One region of the Phyllobacterium sp. CCNWLW183 genome, then DNA from elsewhere that is predicted to be linked to it. Evidence: predicted binding sites of a transcription regulator. Region 1 holds the regulator's gene; the other holds the start of a gene.
What was found. The regulator PhoB, encoded in region 1, activates phosphate uptake and scavenging genes when phosphate is short. The targets are predictions, from matches to a motif close to TGTCATNNANCTGTCAT.
Positions count from the first base shown of each region.

Region 2: ugpB (sn-glycerol-3-phosphate ABC transporter substrate-binding protein UgpB) is a predicted target of PhoB. The motif match lies at 1,897-1,913, and genes of this name have one in related genera.

Region 1 is NZ_JBBCBN010000010.1:130,391-140,465, reverse strand. It holds gene V9K95_RS21400 (PstS family phosphate ABC transporter substrate-binding protein) at 1-413, shown strand, start outside; gene pstC (phosphate ABC transporter permease subunit PstC) at 502-1,875, shown strand; gene pstA (phosphate ABC transporter permease PstA) at 1,868-3,607, shown strand; gene pstB (phosphate ABC transporter ATP-binding protein PstB) at 3,622-4,437, shown strand; gene phoU (phosphate signaling complex protein PhoU) at 4,461-5,189, shown strand; gene phoB (phosphate regulon transcriptional regulator PhoB) at 5,206-5,892, shown strand; gene V9K95_RS21370 (ABC transporter ATP-binding protein/permease) at 6,056-7,909, opposite strand; gene V9K95_RS21365 (chloride channel protein) at 8,076-9,869, opposite strand.
Region 2 is NZ_JBBCBN010000001.1:862,858-869,628, forward strand. It holds gene V9K95_RS04070 (SIS domain-containing protein) at 1-29, shown strand, start outside; gene nagA (N-acetylglucosamine-6-phosphate deacetylase) at 26-1,186, shown strand; gene pncA (bifunctional nicotinamidase/pyrazinamidase) at 1,238-1,837, shown strand; gene ugpB (sn-glycerol-3-phosphate ABC transporter substrate-binding protein UgpB) at 1,984-3,294, shown strand; gene ugpA (sn-glycerol-3-phosphate ABC transporter permease UgpA) at 3,361-4,251, shown strand; gene ugpE (sn-glycerol-3-phosphate ABC transporter permease UgpE) at 4,266-5,114, shown strand; gene ugpC (sn-glycerol-3-phosphate ABC transporter ATP-binding protein UgpC) at 5,116-6,186, shown strand; gene V9K95_RS04105 (MetQ/NlpA family ABC transporter substrate-binding protein) at 6,244-6,771, opposite strand, start outside.

The DNA of each region.
Region 1 (10,075 bases):
AGTCACTTCGCGAAGATGGCGCCTATGTGGAAGCAGGCGAGAACGACAATGTGATCGTTCAGAAGCTTGAAGCAAATCCAAAGGCATTTGGCGTATTCGGCTATTCCTTCCTTGAGGAAAATGCATCGAAGCTGGCCGGTGTGCCAATCGACGGTGTTGTTCCGACCTTCGAAACAATTTCCGACGGTACTTACAAGCCTTCTCGTGAACTTTACGTCTATATCAAAAAGGCCCATGTCGGCGTTATCCCGGGTCTGGACAAGTTTGCTGCTGAATACGTGTCGGACACTGCAAGCGGCGAAGAAGGTTACCTTTCCGAAAAGGGCCTCGTGCCGCTGCCAGCTGAGCGCCATGCTGAAGCTGCCAAGGCTGTTCTGGCCATGGAGACCATCAACGGCGACAAGCTGAAATAAGCTTTATATCAAGAATGGCAGCCGGTGATCTGACCGGCTGCCATTCAAATACATTGAAGCCAAGCCTTGGACCTGGATCGGTAGGCCTATGACCGCAACATATTTCCTGATACTCGCGCTATTGACAGTCTCGCTGTTTCTGGTGGGTCGCCAAAGGGCGTCATCCCTTGCCGGAGCGGAGCCTTCGTCTCTCCATTCGCTTCCGTCCTATCACGGCATGTTTCTTGCGGCTTTGATCGCGCTGTCCATGCTTCTGGTCTATGTTCTGGGAGCGCCGCTTGCCAATCGATATGTCGAGGCGCAGGCACTTGCGGGTATTGACCCGGCCACTATTGCTGATGGTCTTGGCCGCAGCGCGGTGTTTCGCGACATTCATTCAATTCTTGCCGGTACTTATGCAGGCACTGCCTCGCCCGAACTGGCCAATGCCGCATCGGCCTATTCAAGCGCTGTCAGCCTTACTGGCTGGTTATTGCTGATTGGCGGCGTTGCCCTTGCATTGGCCGCCGCAATGATGGGTTTTCGTCTGATCGGGCCGCAGTTTCGCGCGCGAAACAGCGTCGAGCGACTGATCAAATATGTCTTGCTGGCCTGTTCGGCCATTGCTGTCCTGACGACAATCGGCATTGTTTTTTCCGTGGTTTTCGAAACCATCCAGTTCTTCACCAAAGTATCGCCGATCGACTTTTTGTTTGGTCTGCAATGGTCGCCGCAAACGGCGATCCGGGCTGATCAGGTCGGTTCATCCGGCGCATTTGGCATTGTGCCGCTGGTGGTCGGCACATTGCTGATCACTGTGATCGCTATTGCAGTTGCTGGTCCGCTCGGCCTGTTTGCAGCGATCTACATGGCTGAATATGCCAGCCCGCGCACGCGTGCAATTGTGAAGCCTATTCTCGAAATTCTGGCCGGTGTGCCTACTGTTGTGCTCGGCTTCTTCGCTGCCTTGACAGTCGCGCCATTCATCCGCGGATGGGGCGAAACCTTTGGTCTCTCGGTCTCGTCGGAATCGGCACTCGCTGCCGGACTTGTCATGGGCATGATGATTATCCCCTTCGTGTCGTCGCTCTCGGATGATGTGATCAATGCCGTGCCTCAAAGCCTGCGCGATGGTTCCTATGCGATGGGCGCAACAAAGTCCGAAACCATCAAGAAGGTTATCCTTCCTGCGGCTTTGCCGGGCATCGTGTCGGCATTCATGCTGGCAATTTCCCGTGCAGTCGGCGAAACGATGATCGTGGTCATGGCAGCCGGACTTGCTGCCAACCTCACATTCAATCCGCTCGAAGCGGTTACGACCTTTACCGTGCAGATCAAGACCATTCTGGTTGGAGATCAGGAATTCGACAGTGCCAAAACGCTCTCGGCTTTCGCTCTCGGCTTCGTGCTCTTCTTCTTCACGCTTGTCCTCAACTTCATCGCGCTCCAGATCGTCAAGAGATATCGGGAACAATATGACTGACATCACCATATCCAACGGCATTCCCGTTACCGACTACCCACGCGATGCATTGGTCAAGAAGCGCTACCGCGCAGAGCGGCGCTTCAAATTCTACGGGATCGCAGCAATTATTCTGACGGCACTGTTTCTGTCGGTTGTTTTGCTCGATGTTCTGTTCAAGGGCTTGCCCGCGTTTTCAGAATATCGGGTAGATCTGAAGGTTACCGCAGATCAGGCGGCATTGGACCCGCAAAATACCCGCGATCCTGTGACGCTTCTTGCTGGTAATTACGACAAGATCATTCGTGACGCATTGGCTGCTCAGTTTCCTGATGTTTCAACCCGTGCGGAACGTCGCGCGTTGAATGGCCTGCTCAGTTCAGGTGCATCCGACGATTTCCGCCGCATGATTTCGGGTAATCCTTCGCTGATCGGTCAGGAAGTGACCGTCCCTGTTCTGCTTTCAGATGATGCAGATCAGTTCCTGAAGGGTTATCAGACATCGGAAATCGTGCTGGAAGGTACGGGAACGCTTTCCCAGACCCTTAACGGCGAGACCTATTCGCTGCGTTCATCGGGTGATGATTTCGCCAAGGCTTTTCAGGAAATGCAGGGTTTTCTGTTTGAGCGTCTGGAAAAGTTGACGACAGAATCCGCACGTCTTGAAAAGCTGATCCCTGGCCTTGATGCAAATGCAGCAAGCTCGTTGCAAAGCCAGATCGATGCGATCAAAGCAGAGGCGCAGACGCTGAATGCCCGCATCACCGACGCTAATGTCGCTATTGAGTTGGATGAGAAGCTGCCCAGTCTGCTTGTCAACGTCAATGGCGGGACGATCAAGGCGAGCCAGATCAGCCCCTCGGGCATTGATGGCGTCAAGCTGATAACACCTGCAAGCGCCGAAGCTGCTGCTCCCGGCAGCTGGTCCATGCTGACGCTTGTCACGCCGGAATCAAACCGCCGCGTGCAGGATCAGGCTGCGATCTGGCTCACAAAGATGAAGTCCGAGGGCCTGGTGGAACGTGCCTTTGCGACCCGCTTCTTCACCTCGGGTGACTCGCGTGAGCCTGAACTTGCAGGTATTCGCGGTGCATTGACCGGAACGCTCTGGACGCTCGCCGTAACATTGCTGCTCTGCCTGCCACTAGGGGTCGGTGCTGCCATATATCTTGAAGAGTTTGCGCCGAAAAACCGCGTGACCGAGATCATTGAAATCAATATCAACAATCTTGCAGCCGTTCCATCAATTGTCTTCGGCTTGCTCGGACTGGCGATGTTCCTTAATTTCTTTGACCTTCCACGTTCCGCCCCTTTGGTTGGCGGGCTGGTGCTGGCACTGTTGGTAATGCCGACAATCATCATTGCATCGCGCGCTGCACTTCGCTCCGTACCTCCTTCAATCAAGGAAGCGGCGCTGGGCGTCGGTGCATCGCATCAGCAGGCCATCTTCCACCATGTGCTGCCTCTGGCCATGCCCGGCATCATGACCGGCACGATTATCGGCATGGCGCATGCTCTGGGCGAAACGGCTCCGCTGCTGATGATCGGCATGGTCGCGTTCATCGTCGATATTCCTGGTGGGATAACCGACGCTTCGACGGTGCTGCCGGTGCAGATTTATCTGTGGTCCGACCTTCCTGAAGTCGCCTTCCAGGCAAAGACTGCCGCAGCCATTCTGGTGTTGCTGGTGTTCCTATTCGTGATGAATGCTGCGGCGATCATGCTGCGCCGACGTTTTGAACGTCGCTGGTAATGAGGTACAAGGACATGAACATGTTATCCGAAGTTGATGTGGAAAAGAAATTGCATAACTCCTCGAACCAGCCTGCGATAAAGATGAAGGGCGAAAACGTCTCCGTATTTTACGGAGCCAAACAAGCGCTCTTTGAAGTCAGTCTCGATATCAGGGAAAAGGAAGTCACCGCGCTTATCGGACCATCGGGTTGCGGCAAGTCGACTTTCCTGCGTTGCCTGAACCGCATGAATGATACGATTTCGATCTGCAGGGTCACGGGCAATATCACGCTTGATGAGCGCGATATCTATGATCCCAAGATCGACGTGGTTCAGTTGCGCGCCCGTATCGGCATGGTATTCCAGAAGCCAAATCCATTTCCGAAGTCGATCTTCGAAAATGTTGCCTATGGCCCGCGCATTCATGGTCTTGTCAAAAGCAAGAGTCATCTCGACGAAATCGTGGAAAAAAGCCTGCAGCGCGCAGGCCTGTTTGCGGAAGTGAAAGACCGTCTGCATGAATCTGGCACAGGTCTTTCCGGCGGACAGCAGCAGCGTCTTTGCATCGCGCGCGCCATTGCGGTCAGCCCGGAAGTGATTTTGATGGACGAGCCTTGCTCGGCGCTTGATCCTATCGCGACGGCAAAGGTTGAAGAACTGATCGACGAATTGCGCCAGAACTACACGATCGTCATCGTCACGCACTCAATGCAGCAGGCGGCACGCGTGTCGCAACGCACGGCAATGTTCCATCTTGGAAATATTGTTGAAGTCGGTGACACTGAAATGATGTTTACCAGCCCTACCGAAAAGCGCACGCAGGACTACATTACCGGACGTTTCGGTTGATCTCACGGGAAGAGGGTTAGACAATGACTGACACAGCACAACACACCGTCCGCTCTTATGACGATGAACTGAAGTTTCTGACGCACAAGATTGCAGAGATGGGCGGACATGCGGAGCGCATGGTCGAACAGGCTGTGTCGGCCATGGTCAATTCGGACAATGCGCTTGCCCAGCGCGTGATCTCTGACGACCTTATCCTCGACGCCGGTCAGCGCGAGATTGACGAAAAGGCGATCACCATCATCGGCAAGCGCCAGCCAATGGCGATCGACTTGCGCGAAGTAATCGGTACGATCCGCATTTCATCCGATCTTGAGCGTATCGGCGATCTTGGCAAGAACATTGCCAAGCGTGTCGTAGCCGTCAACGATACGCGCCAGACGCTCTCTGTCTATCGCGGCCTGCAGACCATCGCAGAACTGGCATTGACACAACTTAAGGATGTTCTCGACGCTTATGCGACACGCTCGGTGGCACAGGTCAATATCGTCCGTGAACGCGATGATGAGATTGATGCGCTTTACACGTCGCTGTTCCGCGAACTCCTGACCTATATGATGGAAGATCCGCGCAACATATCCGCTTGCACGCATCTTTTGTTCTGCGCCAAGAATATTGAGCGCATCGGTGACCATGCCACCAATATCGCCGAGACGGTCTATTACATTGTAACGGGAACACAGCTTCCGGCGGAACGCCCGAAGGAAGATCAGTCGCATACCGTTATTCTTGACGAGCCAGTAACGCCATAATTGCCGGAAGCAGACCATGCCTATAGCTCCCAGAATCACAGTCGTTGAAGACGAAGATGCCCTCAGTGTTCTCCTGCGTTATAATCTGGAGGCAGAAGGCTATATTGTCGAAACCATCAGCCGTGGTGACGAAGCCGAAATCGCCTTGCGCGAAAAGGTGCCGGATCTGCTGATCCTCGATTGGATGCTTCCAGGCCTTTCCGGTATTGAACTTTGCCGCCGCCTGCGTGCTCGGCGCGAGACAGAAATCCTGCCGATCATCATGTTGACCGCGCGCGGTGAAGAAAGCGAGCGTGTTCGCGGTCTTTCAACCGGTGCGGATGATTACATGGTCAAGCCGTTCTCGACACCGGAATTGCTGGCACGCATCAAGTCCATGCTACGCCGGGTCAATCCAAGTCTCTTGTCGCATGTGTTGAGCTTTGGAGATCTGAAACTTGACCGCGAACAGCACAGGGTTTTCCGCAAAGAGCGTGAACTCAAGCTCGGACCGACAGAATTCCGCCTGCTGGAATTCCTGATGCAGTCTCCAGGCCGGGTGTTCTCGCGCGGACAGCTCCTGGACAATGTATGGGGCGCGGATATTTACGTCGATGACCGCACGGTTGACGTGCATGTTGGCCGTTTGCGCAAGGCAATCAATATTGGCAGATCGCTTGATCCGATCCGGACCGTGCGCGGTGCAGGCTATTCCTTCGGATAGGATTAAAGCGCGTTTTTCTTTATCGAATTTCTGTCTCGGCCGGGAAACAGAATCGGCGTTATATGAGCCAATTTGCGCTAGAGATGGCTTGCGCAAATGACCGGTAGTCTCATTTAAACAGAACTGCTTCTACCGGACAAAAAGCGCGGTGTTCCGAAAAGGGCTATTCGGCGGCAATCAGCGGGAAGTTTGTTGCTGGTAGCGGATCTGGCTCGACCAATGTCTCCAGAAGTGGCCGCTGGATGGCTGTGCCGCCATTGATCTCCAAAATATGCGTATAGAAGTTTTCGCCGGAAACCGAGCGTGGCGCTTCGATCTCATGCATCACGCTGATAACGGTGGTTCCGGCGCAATGATCCTTGATGGCCTGATGGAAGGCGATCTTGGAGTCCGGGTCCAGCGCGCCGGTTGCTTCATCAAGAAACAAAACCGCAGGCTTGTGCAGCAATATGCGCGCAAGCACCAATTTCTGCTTCTGACCACCCGACAGGAGCTGGTCCCAAGACGTGCCATCGCGGCATTCTTCACCAAGGTTTTCAATAAAGTCGCCCATGCCGGCGCGGTGCAGGGCGGCCGCAACGGAGGAATCGCCAAAACGGCTTTCATCCATTGGGAGGCATACGAGCTGTTTCAGCGAGACGCCGGGAAGTTTGACCTCTTGCGCCGCATACATCGTTGCCGCATCTTTCGGGTAAAAGATTTCACCACGGCCATAACCCCAAAGCCCGTTCATTGCTTTGAGCAAACAGGTTTTTCCACTACCGGAATCGCCCTTGATGTAAGCCCATTGGCCCTTGCGCAACCGCATATTTCCAAGCGTGAGAAAAGCTTTGGCCTCGCTGTCGCGGTGCATCAATTCAAGTCCCCGCACCGAGACGCCAAAGGCTTCATGCTGTGTTGCAAATTTGAACTCACTGACACCGGTGGACCGATAATATTCCGAGGGCTGGCTGACACGCTCGACCGCTTGGGCCAATTCGGTAACGCGCCGTGCATTTGCCTTCAAATTGGCAATTGCGGGCATGACATGGATAAACCAGGAGCATTCATTGATCATCGAACCAACAAGCTCGGAACCGGTAATATAGTTCTTGAAGCTGATCGTATTACCCATATAGGGCAGAAGACCGGGTATATAGGCGACAATACGGGCGGAAAAGAAATTGTAGATCGAGGTGAACGACATATAGCAGGCATCGAACACATTGAAACGCCCCCAATTATTGTCGACGCTTCTGTAAAGCTTGTCATTTAACGACTTTTGAACAGTCTCGCCATTGGCAGCGGCAACCTGAAAGCTGCGGCGCAACAATGTGGTCAGCTCACTTCTGTAACTGCCTTCGGATTGCTGCATGGCGAGGGTGAGTTTTTCAAGAGCGCGGCCAATACGCATGGCAATCCATGTGCTGAGCGGCACGTAGAGCGCAATGCCCGTAAAGGCCAGCGTGGCACTGCCATAATCTCCAAGAAAATCAAGGCCGGGTATTGGCGTTGAAAGTTCAATGAGTTTCTGGCCCACGAAAAGAATGGACATTGTGACGCCCAGCACGCCCATGGCCAGCCCAATGGCGCCGCCGGTCATTCCCTTGATGGATTCCTGAATGCGCTGGTCGATATTGTCGGGAGTTTGCTCCGCCGAACTTCCCTGCTGCAAATGATAATGTGTGTGCTGTTCATCAAGCAGCGCCTCACCGAAGCGGCCATTGAGCCAGCCGCGCCATTTACGATGCAAGGTTGTCGAAAGGAGATGACGGACACCGATGAAACCAATTTCCTTGACTGCAACAATTGCAACGAGAATACCGGCATTTGCGAGGATCACATTGAGCGGATTAACGACAAAAGGGTCGTGTATATCGACCAGCGAGTTGATCAACTCGCCCGACGCCATCGCCATCCAGACGCTGGCCTTGCTGGCTGCGGCGGTCAAAAGCGCAATGGCGATTGTCAGCGTCCAGGCTTCAACCCAGCGCTCGGAGGTCCAGTACGCCCTAAGCAGTCCCCAGAAGCTGCACATTGATGCCAATGCGGAGTTTCCGTTGACGGGAGATGATTTCCCAACTGGCTTGGTGCCTGATTGCAAGAGATTGCCCCGGTTTGATTCCAATTACAGTAACACAATGTTACGCATTGCAACAAACCGTGGTTAAAATGGGGTTAAAATTTGCGAATATGATGAGTGATCAGATTTCGCCGGACACGTGTCGGCGCTGCCGGTCAAGCTCTTCACTGTATCGCCGCAGCGTGTGGCTTTCGCTCAAAAGTCCGACGACCTTCAGTTCCACAATGTCATTAACGACGGCCAAAGCTTCGGCTTCGGCATTGTCGAACAGGCGTACGGCCTGTCGCGCATTCATTTGCGGTTGTAGATACTCACCCTGATATTTGATCAATGGGCCAATAGGTTGCGCTTCATCGGTTGTCTCCGTGATGCCTGAATGCGCTTCCGCAACGATTATGATGCCGACATACTTATTCTCATCGCTGACAATGATGACACGTTGCGTTGAGCCGAGCGGAAACTCCTGACGGAATTCGCTGATGCTCATCTTGTCGGAAGCCGTGCGCACATCTGTACGCATCAGCTTGGCCACTGTCAGATTGCGAATCCAACCCACATCGTGGGCGCTACGGATGCTTTCACCCCGTAAGTGAAAGCGCCATGTGGCAAAGGAGTAGCCGAATGTGTTCCGGACTGTAATGGATGCCGCAATGACAGCGGCAAGCACGAGAACCGTTATCGGAAAGTCCCCTGTGATTTCCAATGCGAGGAAGGTCATCGTCAAAGGGCCACCGATCACCGAGACTGCCAGAGCGCTCATGCCGACAACCGCATAGGTCACCGGCGTCAGGGTTGCGTGGGCAAAGACATAGGGTGCGGAAAAAGCAAAGAGTTTGCCAAGGAGTGCACCTAGGAAAAGTGAGCCGAAGAACAGGCCCCCGCGAAAACCCGAACCGATGGAAATGGCGGACGCAAGCGCTTTCAGCAGGATAATACCGATAATGCCGGCAATAGGCCCTGTGTAATCCAGATTGAGATGCAGCGCGCCATGACCTCCCGACAGCACCTGCGGTGAAATCAAGGCCAGTCCGCCGACAACCGCACCGCCAAGGACGGGTCGCATCCAGAATGGGATGAAGCTTTTGCGGGCGAGTTCTTCAACGAAAGCGACGCCCTTCATCAGCGCGATACCAGCACCGGCACAAAGCAAGCCGAGGAGAAGCGCCGGGACATAGTCGGCGGGAACAACGGTGCCGAACTCGCCAATGTCGATAACGAAATTATCACCGGCAAGTGCCCGCGCGACAAGATTGGATACAAGTGCGGCGGCAACAACGGGTGTCAGGCTTAAAATAGTATAGGAACCAATGATCAGCTCGAAGGCATAGAATGCGCCAGTCAACGGAGCGTTGAACGCGGCGGCGATAGCGCCGGCAGCGCCGCAACCAACGAGGATGCGCATATCCGAACGTCTCAAGCGCAAGGACAGACCAAACTTCGACGCCAAACCGGAGGCGAGCTGGGTATAACCTGCCTCCAGCCCCACGGAAGCGCCAAAGCCATTGGAAATCAGATTCTGGACGGTGACGATGATGCTGTCATTGAGTGAGAGCCGGCCACCATGCAGGGCATTCGCCTCAATCGGATCGACAATCGGCTTTTTACGGTAGAGCGCCAGAAGGAAGAGCAGGACACCAAGAATAGCGCCTCCCACAATTGGAGCGAAAAAGAGCGCCGTATGACTTGCGGACATTGATGATGACAGACGTTCACCGGGTTGCAGGTTGAAGATCACCAAGTGCAGATATTGGGCGATGCGGCTCATCGCAGTCACGACGAAACCTGAAACAATGCCGACGAGTACGGCCACTAGAACAAGACCTGCTTCATGACTTCGTGCAAAGGCACGCAAGCGGCTCGGTGCGAGAAAAATGGAGAAGACGCCGAGACGACGCAATGTAAACTTACGGAGCATGGAACAGTCTTTGAATTATTCGAACTGCGGGAAAATATGCCGTTTCGGGCGTCTTTTGGTTATAGCGACAAGCCCTGACCCTAAGCCGCTTGGCAGCAAAATTCAAATGATGCATGCGCATGCGTCCATTGATTGCTTTTGGTTTTTCCACTTTATGGCGAGATTTTCCAGATCGCCCGAAGCAATTCTTACAACCGCCATAATGA
Region 2 (6,771 bases), on a different contig from region 1:
ACTTGCGAAAAGTGACGGAGACCATATGAGTACCGTCTACGCCATTACCGGTGCCGTCATTTTCGATGGAGAAAACTGGCACGAAAACGCCGCACTGGTTGTGGAACACGGCACAGTTAAAAGCATCGAAGCCACAAGCGCTCTAACTGCGGATATTCGCCGGGTTGAGATGAACGGGGGGAAACTTGTACCCGGGTTCATCGACGTTCAGGTGAATGGCGGTGGCGGGGTATTGCTCAATGACGGGCCGAGTATCGACGCTATCCGGACCATCTGCGATGCACATTTTGCTTTTGGCACAACGGCTCTGCTGCCAACGCTGATTACAGATACCCCGGAAACAACGGCAGCGGCTATTGCGGCGAGTAAAGCAGCGGCACAGGACAAAGTCGCTGGGTTTATTGGTCTCCACCTCGAAGGCCCTCATCTGTCTGTTAGCCACAAAGGCACGCACGATCCCAAGCTGATCCGGCCTATGGACGATGCAGATTTGATTGCAATTATCGAAGCTGTTCAGGAGATTCCGGTACTTCTCACCACCGTCGCCCCCGAAACGGTATCGCCGGAAAAAATCAAGGCAATGGTCGACGCAGGCGTCATTGTTAGCCTTGGTCACAGCGGGGCATCATATGAAACAGCCTTGGCTGCGCAAGCGGCTGGCGCATCAATGGTCACACACCTTTTTAATGCAATGAGCCAGCTTGGCCATCGCAGCCCTGGCGTTGTGGGTGCGACTTTGCAATCGGGAGAATTGTCAGCCGGACTGATTGCCGATGGTTTTCATGTCGACAAAGCGTCCATGTCGATTGCGCTGCGAGCCAAACAAGGCCCGGCGAAGATATTTCTGGTGACTGATGCGATGTCTACAATAGGCACGGATATCACGTCATTCACCCTTAACGGCAGAACCATAACGCGCGCCGGTGGCCGCCTGACGCTTGAAGACGGCACACTTGCTGGTGCCGATCTTGACATGATCTCGGCCGTTCGCTTCGTGCACCAGCAATTGGGGCTTACGCTTGATGAATCATTGCGCATGGCCTCACTTTATCCTGCCCAGAGTATTCGCATTGATCACACTCATGGCCGCTTATTGCCGGGCTATGAGGCAAATATTGTCCATTTAACTGAAAATCTTGACGTTGATCACGTCTGGATTGGCGGCGACCTTCACTATGCGCGTTGACGTCCGGCTCTAATTGACCATAGACTCCACGCCATTCTACAGGAGTGCATCATGGCCAAGGACGCATTGATCGTCATCGATGTTCAGAACGATTTTTGCGAAGGCGGTGCCCTAGCCGTGTCTGGTGGCAACGAAATTGTTCCGATCATCAACAAGCTGATACTCCGCTTCGACAGAGTTATCCTGACGCAGGACTGGCACACACCAGCTCATTCGAGCTTCGCATCAAGCCATCCGGGAAAAGCGCCCTTTGAAACCATTGCCATGCCCTACGGCGAGCAGACTCTTTGGCCGGATCATTGCATACAGGGCACAAATGGCGCCGATTTTCATCCTGATCTGGAATGGACAAAAGCCGAGCTTGTCATTCGAAAAGGCTTTCGCCCGCACATTGACAGCTATTCGGCATTTTATGAGAACGACCATGTGACGCCAACTGGCCTTGCTGGTTATCTGCGAGAGCGTGGAATCACTCATGTGACGCTTGTGGGTCTCGCTACAGATTATTGTGTGGCTTACTCCGCCCTTGATGCCGCCGCCCAGGGATTTTCCGCAGAAGTCTTACTTGACGCTTGCCGGGCGATCGATCTTGGTGGTTCGCTCGCAGCAATGACCATCACAATGCGCAAAGCCGGTGTCACACTGATTTAGAGCAAAAAAGTGAACAGCTGCGCATTTTTTCCACAGGCTGACCTGCATCATTTGCCCAAAGTCAAATAACTGTTGTTTCTCTGTCACATAATGAGGATACTTAGCCCAAGCGCGCTAAAGACGACGCCTCACTATGGGAGATTATAATGACTAATCACGGCACCAAACTCACCGTGGCCTTCGGCATTTTGTTGGCCTCATCATCTGCATCGTTTGCTGTTACCGAAATCAGCTGGTGGCATGCAATGCCTGGCGCCAACGGCGAAGTCGTGCAGGCTTTGACAAAAGAGTTCAACGAAAGCCAAAGCGAATACAAAGTTGTGCCTGTGTTCAAAGGTACCTATCCGGAAGCGCTCAATGCTGGCATTGCCGCCTTCCGTGCAAAACAAGCTCCAGATATCCTTCAGGTTTTTGATGCCGGTACAGGCGTTATGATGGGAGCGGAAGGCGCGATCAAACCAGTTGCCGACATCCTTTCGATGGGCGAAACCAAGTTTGACAAGAGCCTCTATCTGCCGGGCATCGTGGCTTATTATTCAAAGCCGGACGGCACTATGCTGTCATTCCCCTATAACAGCTCTTCGCCAATCCTCTATTACAACAAAGATATATTCAAAAAGGCTGGTTTGGATGAGAATACTCCTCCAAAAACTTGGCCAGAGGTTTGGGTAGCTGCGAAGAAAATCAAGACAAGCGGCGCCGCTAATTGTGGTTACACAACAGCTTGGATGACTTGGATTCATACAGAAAATTATGCTGCATGGAATGATATTTCCTGGGGCAGCAATGAAAATGGCATCGGCGGCGTCGATGTTGAGCTGAAGATCAACTCGCCTCTTTTCGTCAAGCATTTCCAGGAACTTGCTGATCTGGCGAAAGATGGCACGTTCCGTTATGGCGGACGCACATCTGAAGCCAAGCAGCTATTCACGTCTGGTGAATGCGGCATTTACAATGATTCGTCGGGCGGTCTTGGCGACATCATCAAGTCCGGCATGAATTATGGTACCGGTCAGCTCCCTTATGAACCGGAATCCAAAAACGCACCACAAAACACCATACCGGGCGGCGCGAGCCTCTGGGTGTTTGCCGGCAAATCAGACGAACAGTACAAAGGTGTGGCTGCCTTCTTCAACTTCCTGTCTAAGACTGAAATCCAATCAAGGCTGCATCAGGTTTCGGGCTATTTGCCAGTTACGCTGGCTGCTTATGAAGACACGAAGAAATCCGGATTCTATGAAAAGAATCCTGCTCGTGAAATTCCGATCAAGCAGATGATGGGCAAGGCACCGACCGAAAACTCAAAGGGTGTTCGTCTCGTAAACCTGCCGCAGGTTCGCGATATTCTGAACGAAGAATACGAGAACATGCTCGCTGGCAAGCAGACCGCTCAACAGGCACTTGATAAGGCCGTTGAGCGTGGCAACGCAGCAATCAAGCAGGCCATTGGCCAGTAACTAAGCCGTCAAAGATACCCGCCCGTATAATCTCATACGGGCGGGCTTTGTTTAAAGCGAGGCATCATGGCATCGTCAACGCGTGTCACTTTTCCTAACAAGTTTCTGCCCTACCTTCTGCTGGCACCTCAGTTGGCAATCACGGCCGTCTTTTTTTACTGGCCTGCATCGCAAGCCATTCAGCAGTCCGTATTGCGGGAGGATCCATTTGGATTGTCGACGCAATTTGTCGGGCTAGCCAATTTCAAACGCGTTCTGAACGATCCCAATTATCTGAACTCCCTTCAGGTGACTGTGATATTCTCCATTGCCACCGCCTTAATTGCCATGGCCTTTGCACTGTTGCTTGCGGTGATGGCCGATAAAGTCATACGTGGCAAAGGCGTGTACCGGACACTGCTGATATGGCCCTATGCCGTAGCTCCTGCGATTGCCGGCATGCTTTGGCTGTTTCTATTCAACCCCTCAATGGGTACATTGGCATATCTCCTTCGCTCGACGGGATATAATTGGGATCCGCTGCTTAATAGTGATCAGGCGATGGTGCTTGTCGTTGCTGCCGCTTCTTGGAAACAGATTAGCTACAATTTCCTGTTTTTCGTTGCGGGCCTGCAGTCCATTCCTAAATCGCTGATCGAAGCTGCGGCCATTGATGGCGCCGGAGAAACAAAGCGTTTTTGGACCATTATATTCCCGCTTCTCGCGCCAACGACATTTTTCTTGCTGGTCGTTAATACGGTTTACGCCTTCTTCGATACGTTCGGCATCATTCATGCCGTTACAGGGGGCGGTCCGGGAAAAGCAACAGAAACTCTGGTCTACAAGGTCTACAATGACGGGTTCGTCAACCTGATCCTTGGCGACTCGGCGGCGCAATCCGTTATTCTGATGGTAATTGTCATTGCTATGACAGCGGTACAATTCCGCTATGTCGAGCGCAAAGTCCATTACGGCTGAGGGGAACCAGAGTCATGATTCAAAACAACCCCATAGGCCGCATCATCGCCCATATCATTTTGATTGTCGGCATTTTGATCGTTGCATTTCCAATCTACTACACCTTTGTAGCGTCAACCCAGACATTGCAGGATATTATCCGTCCGCCACTATCGTTGTTGCCGGGAGGTCATTTCTGGGAGAATTATTCCAGCGCTCTTTTCGGTGGCATCGGCAAGATCGGCGGCGTTGGCGTTGACCGTCTTTTGCTCAACACGCTTGTCATGGCGCTCGGCATTGCCATCGGCAAAATCATCATTTCCATCTTGTCCGCCTACGCGATCGTATTTTTCCGCTTTCCGGGACGCATGTTTTTCTTCTGGTTCATCTTTATAACGCTGATGCTGCCCGTCGAAGTGCGCATTCTGCCCACCTACAAAATTATGGTCGACCTTGGACTGATCGATACCTATACAGGCCTTATCCTTCCCCTCATGGCTTCGGCTACGGCCACACTTTTGTTCAGACAATTCTTCATGACAATTCCAGGCGAGCTGGTTGAAGCAGCCCGCGTGGACGGGGCTGGCCCGTGGCGCTTCTTCAAGGATATTCTGCTGCCCTTGTCGAAGACCAATATCGCGGCCCTGTTCGTCATCCTCTTCATCTATGGCTGGACCCAATATCTCTGGCCATTGCTCATGACCAATCGCAACGATATGGCGACCATCGTCATTGGGCTGCGCAAAATGATCGACTTCACCGACGCCAACACACAATGGCATCTGGTGATGGTCACCTGCATTCTCGCCATCCTGCCCCCAATTCTGGTCGTTGTTTTGATGCAACGCTGGTTTGTGCGCGGACTGGTTGAAACGGAGAAATAATATGGCAAGTGTAGAACTAACCGATGTCCGCAAAGTCTATGGAAGCTCCGTTGAAGCGGTAAAGGGCGTAAATATTTCTATCAATGACGGTGCGCTATGCGTGCTGGTCGGTCCATCGGGCTGCGGAAAATCTACTCTGCTTCGAATGATTGCCGGCTTGGAATCCATTACGGACGGCACCGTAAAAATCGATAGCACAGTCGTTAATAATCTCGGTCCCGCTGAAAGGGACATCGCCATGGTTTTTCAGAATTATGCGCTTTATCCGCATATGAAGGTCTACGATAACATGGCATACGGGCTGCGTAACCGCGGCATGCCTAAAGACGAAATCGACAAACGCGTTAGGGACGCCGCACAAATCCTTGAATTGACTCAGCTTCTCGAGCGACGCCCCAAGGAGCTTTCCGGTGGCCAACGTCAGCGTGTCGCAATGGGGCGCGCCATTGTACGCAGTCCGAAAGTGTTCCTCTTTGACGAACCGCTTTCCAATCTGGATGCAAAACTGCGTGGCCAGATGCGAGTGGAAATTAAAAACCTGCAACGCCAACTGGGCGTGACGAGCGTTTACGTTACCCACGATCAGCTGGAAGCAATGACGCTTGCAGACATACTCGTAGTCATGAACGGCGGTGCGGTCGAGCAAATCGGAGCTCCGCTGGATATATACGAGAAACCGGCCAGCACCTTCGTCGCAAGTTTTATTGGCGCGCCGCCCATGAACCTCGTCCCTGTCACGGCCGATGGTTCGGGACTCATCCTCAAGGATGGCACGCGTATTGGTGCTCAAGGTCTGGCGGTTCCAACATCGGGCGCTGTCATCGGCTTCCGTCCTGAAGATCTGGAAGTATCAGCCGGAACCAACACTCATATCGGTGGTTTGGCGCTTGATCTGAAGGTTCTTGGTGTAGAACCAATCGGCGCGGAGAGCTATGTTTATGGCATTATTGGCGGTGAACGTGTCGTTGTCCGTGTGTCCGGACGCTCTACCTCACAGACTGACGATCATCTGCGCGTGATAATTCCAAAGGAAAAGCTGCATCTCTTTAATGAGGCCGGAAAACGTATCTGAAAGCAAAAAACCTCCCCCGTTTACGGGGGAGGTTTTCATTCGGGCTGGCAATATTAATTACCAGCTTGGAACGGCAGCGCCCTTATACTTGTCCAAGATGAACTGCTTTACAGGCTCCGAGTGATAGGACTCGACCAAGGTCTTTACCCAAGGCTTGTCCTTATCCGCGGTGCGGACTGCAATCAGGTTAATGTAGGGTGCCTTCTCGCCTTCTTTCAAGATCGTATCCTTCATCGGATCAAGACCGGCTTCAAGCGCGTAATTGGTATTGATTGCTGCTGCATCAACGTCATCAATTGAACGTGGCAGTTGAGCAGCATCGAGTTCAACGAATTTAAAGTTCTTGGTGTTTTCCGTCACATCGGCTGGAGTAACTTTCAAGCCCACACCGTCTTTCAGCTTGATTGCACCCTTGTCAGCCAGAATAAGCAAAGCACGTCCGCCATTGGTCGGATCGTTCGGAATCGCAATTGTAGCTCCGTCCGCCAACTCATCGAAACTCTTCACTTTTTTCGAATAGATGCCCATCGGAAAATTGACCGTGTAAGCGACGTCAACAAGGTCGAATTTGCGATCTGCAATCTG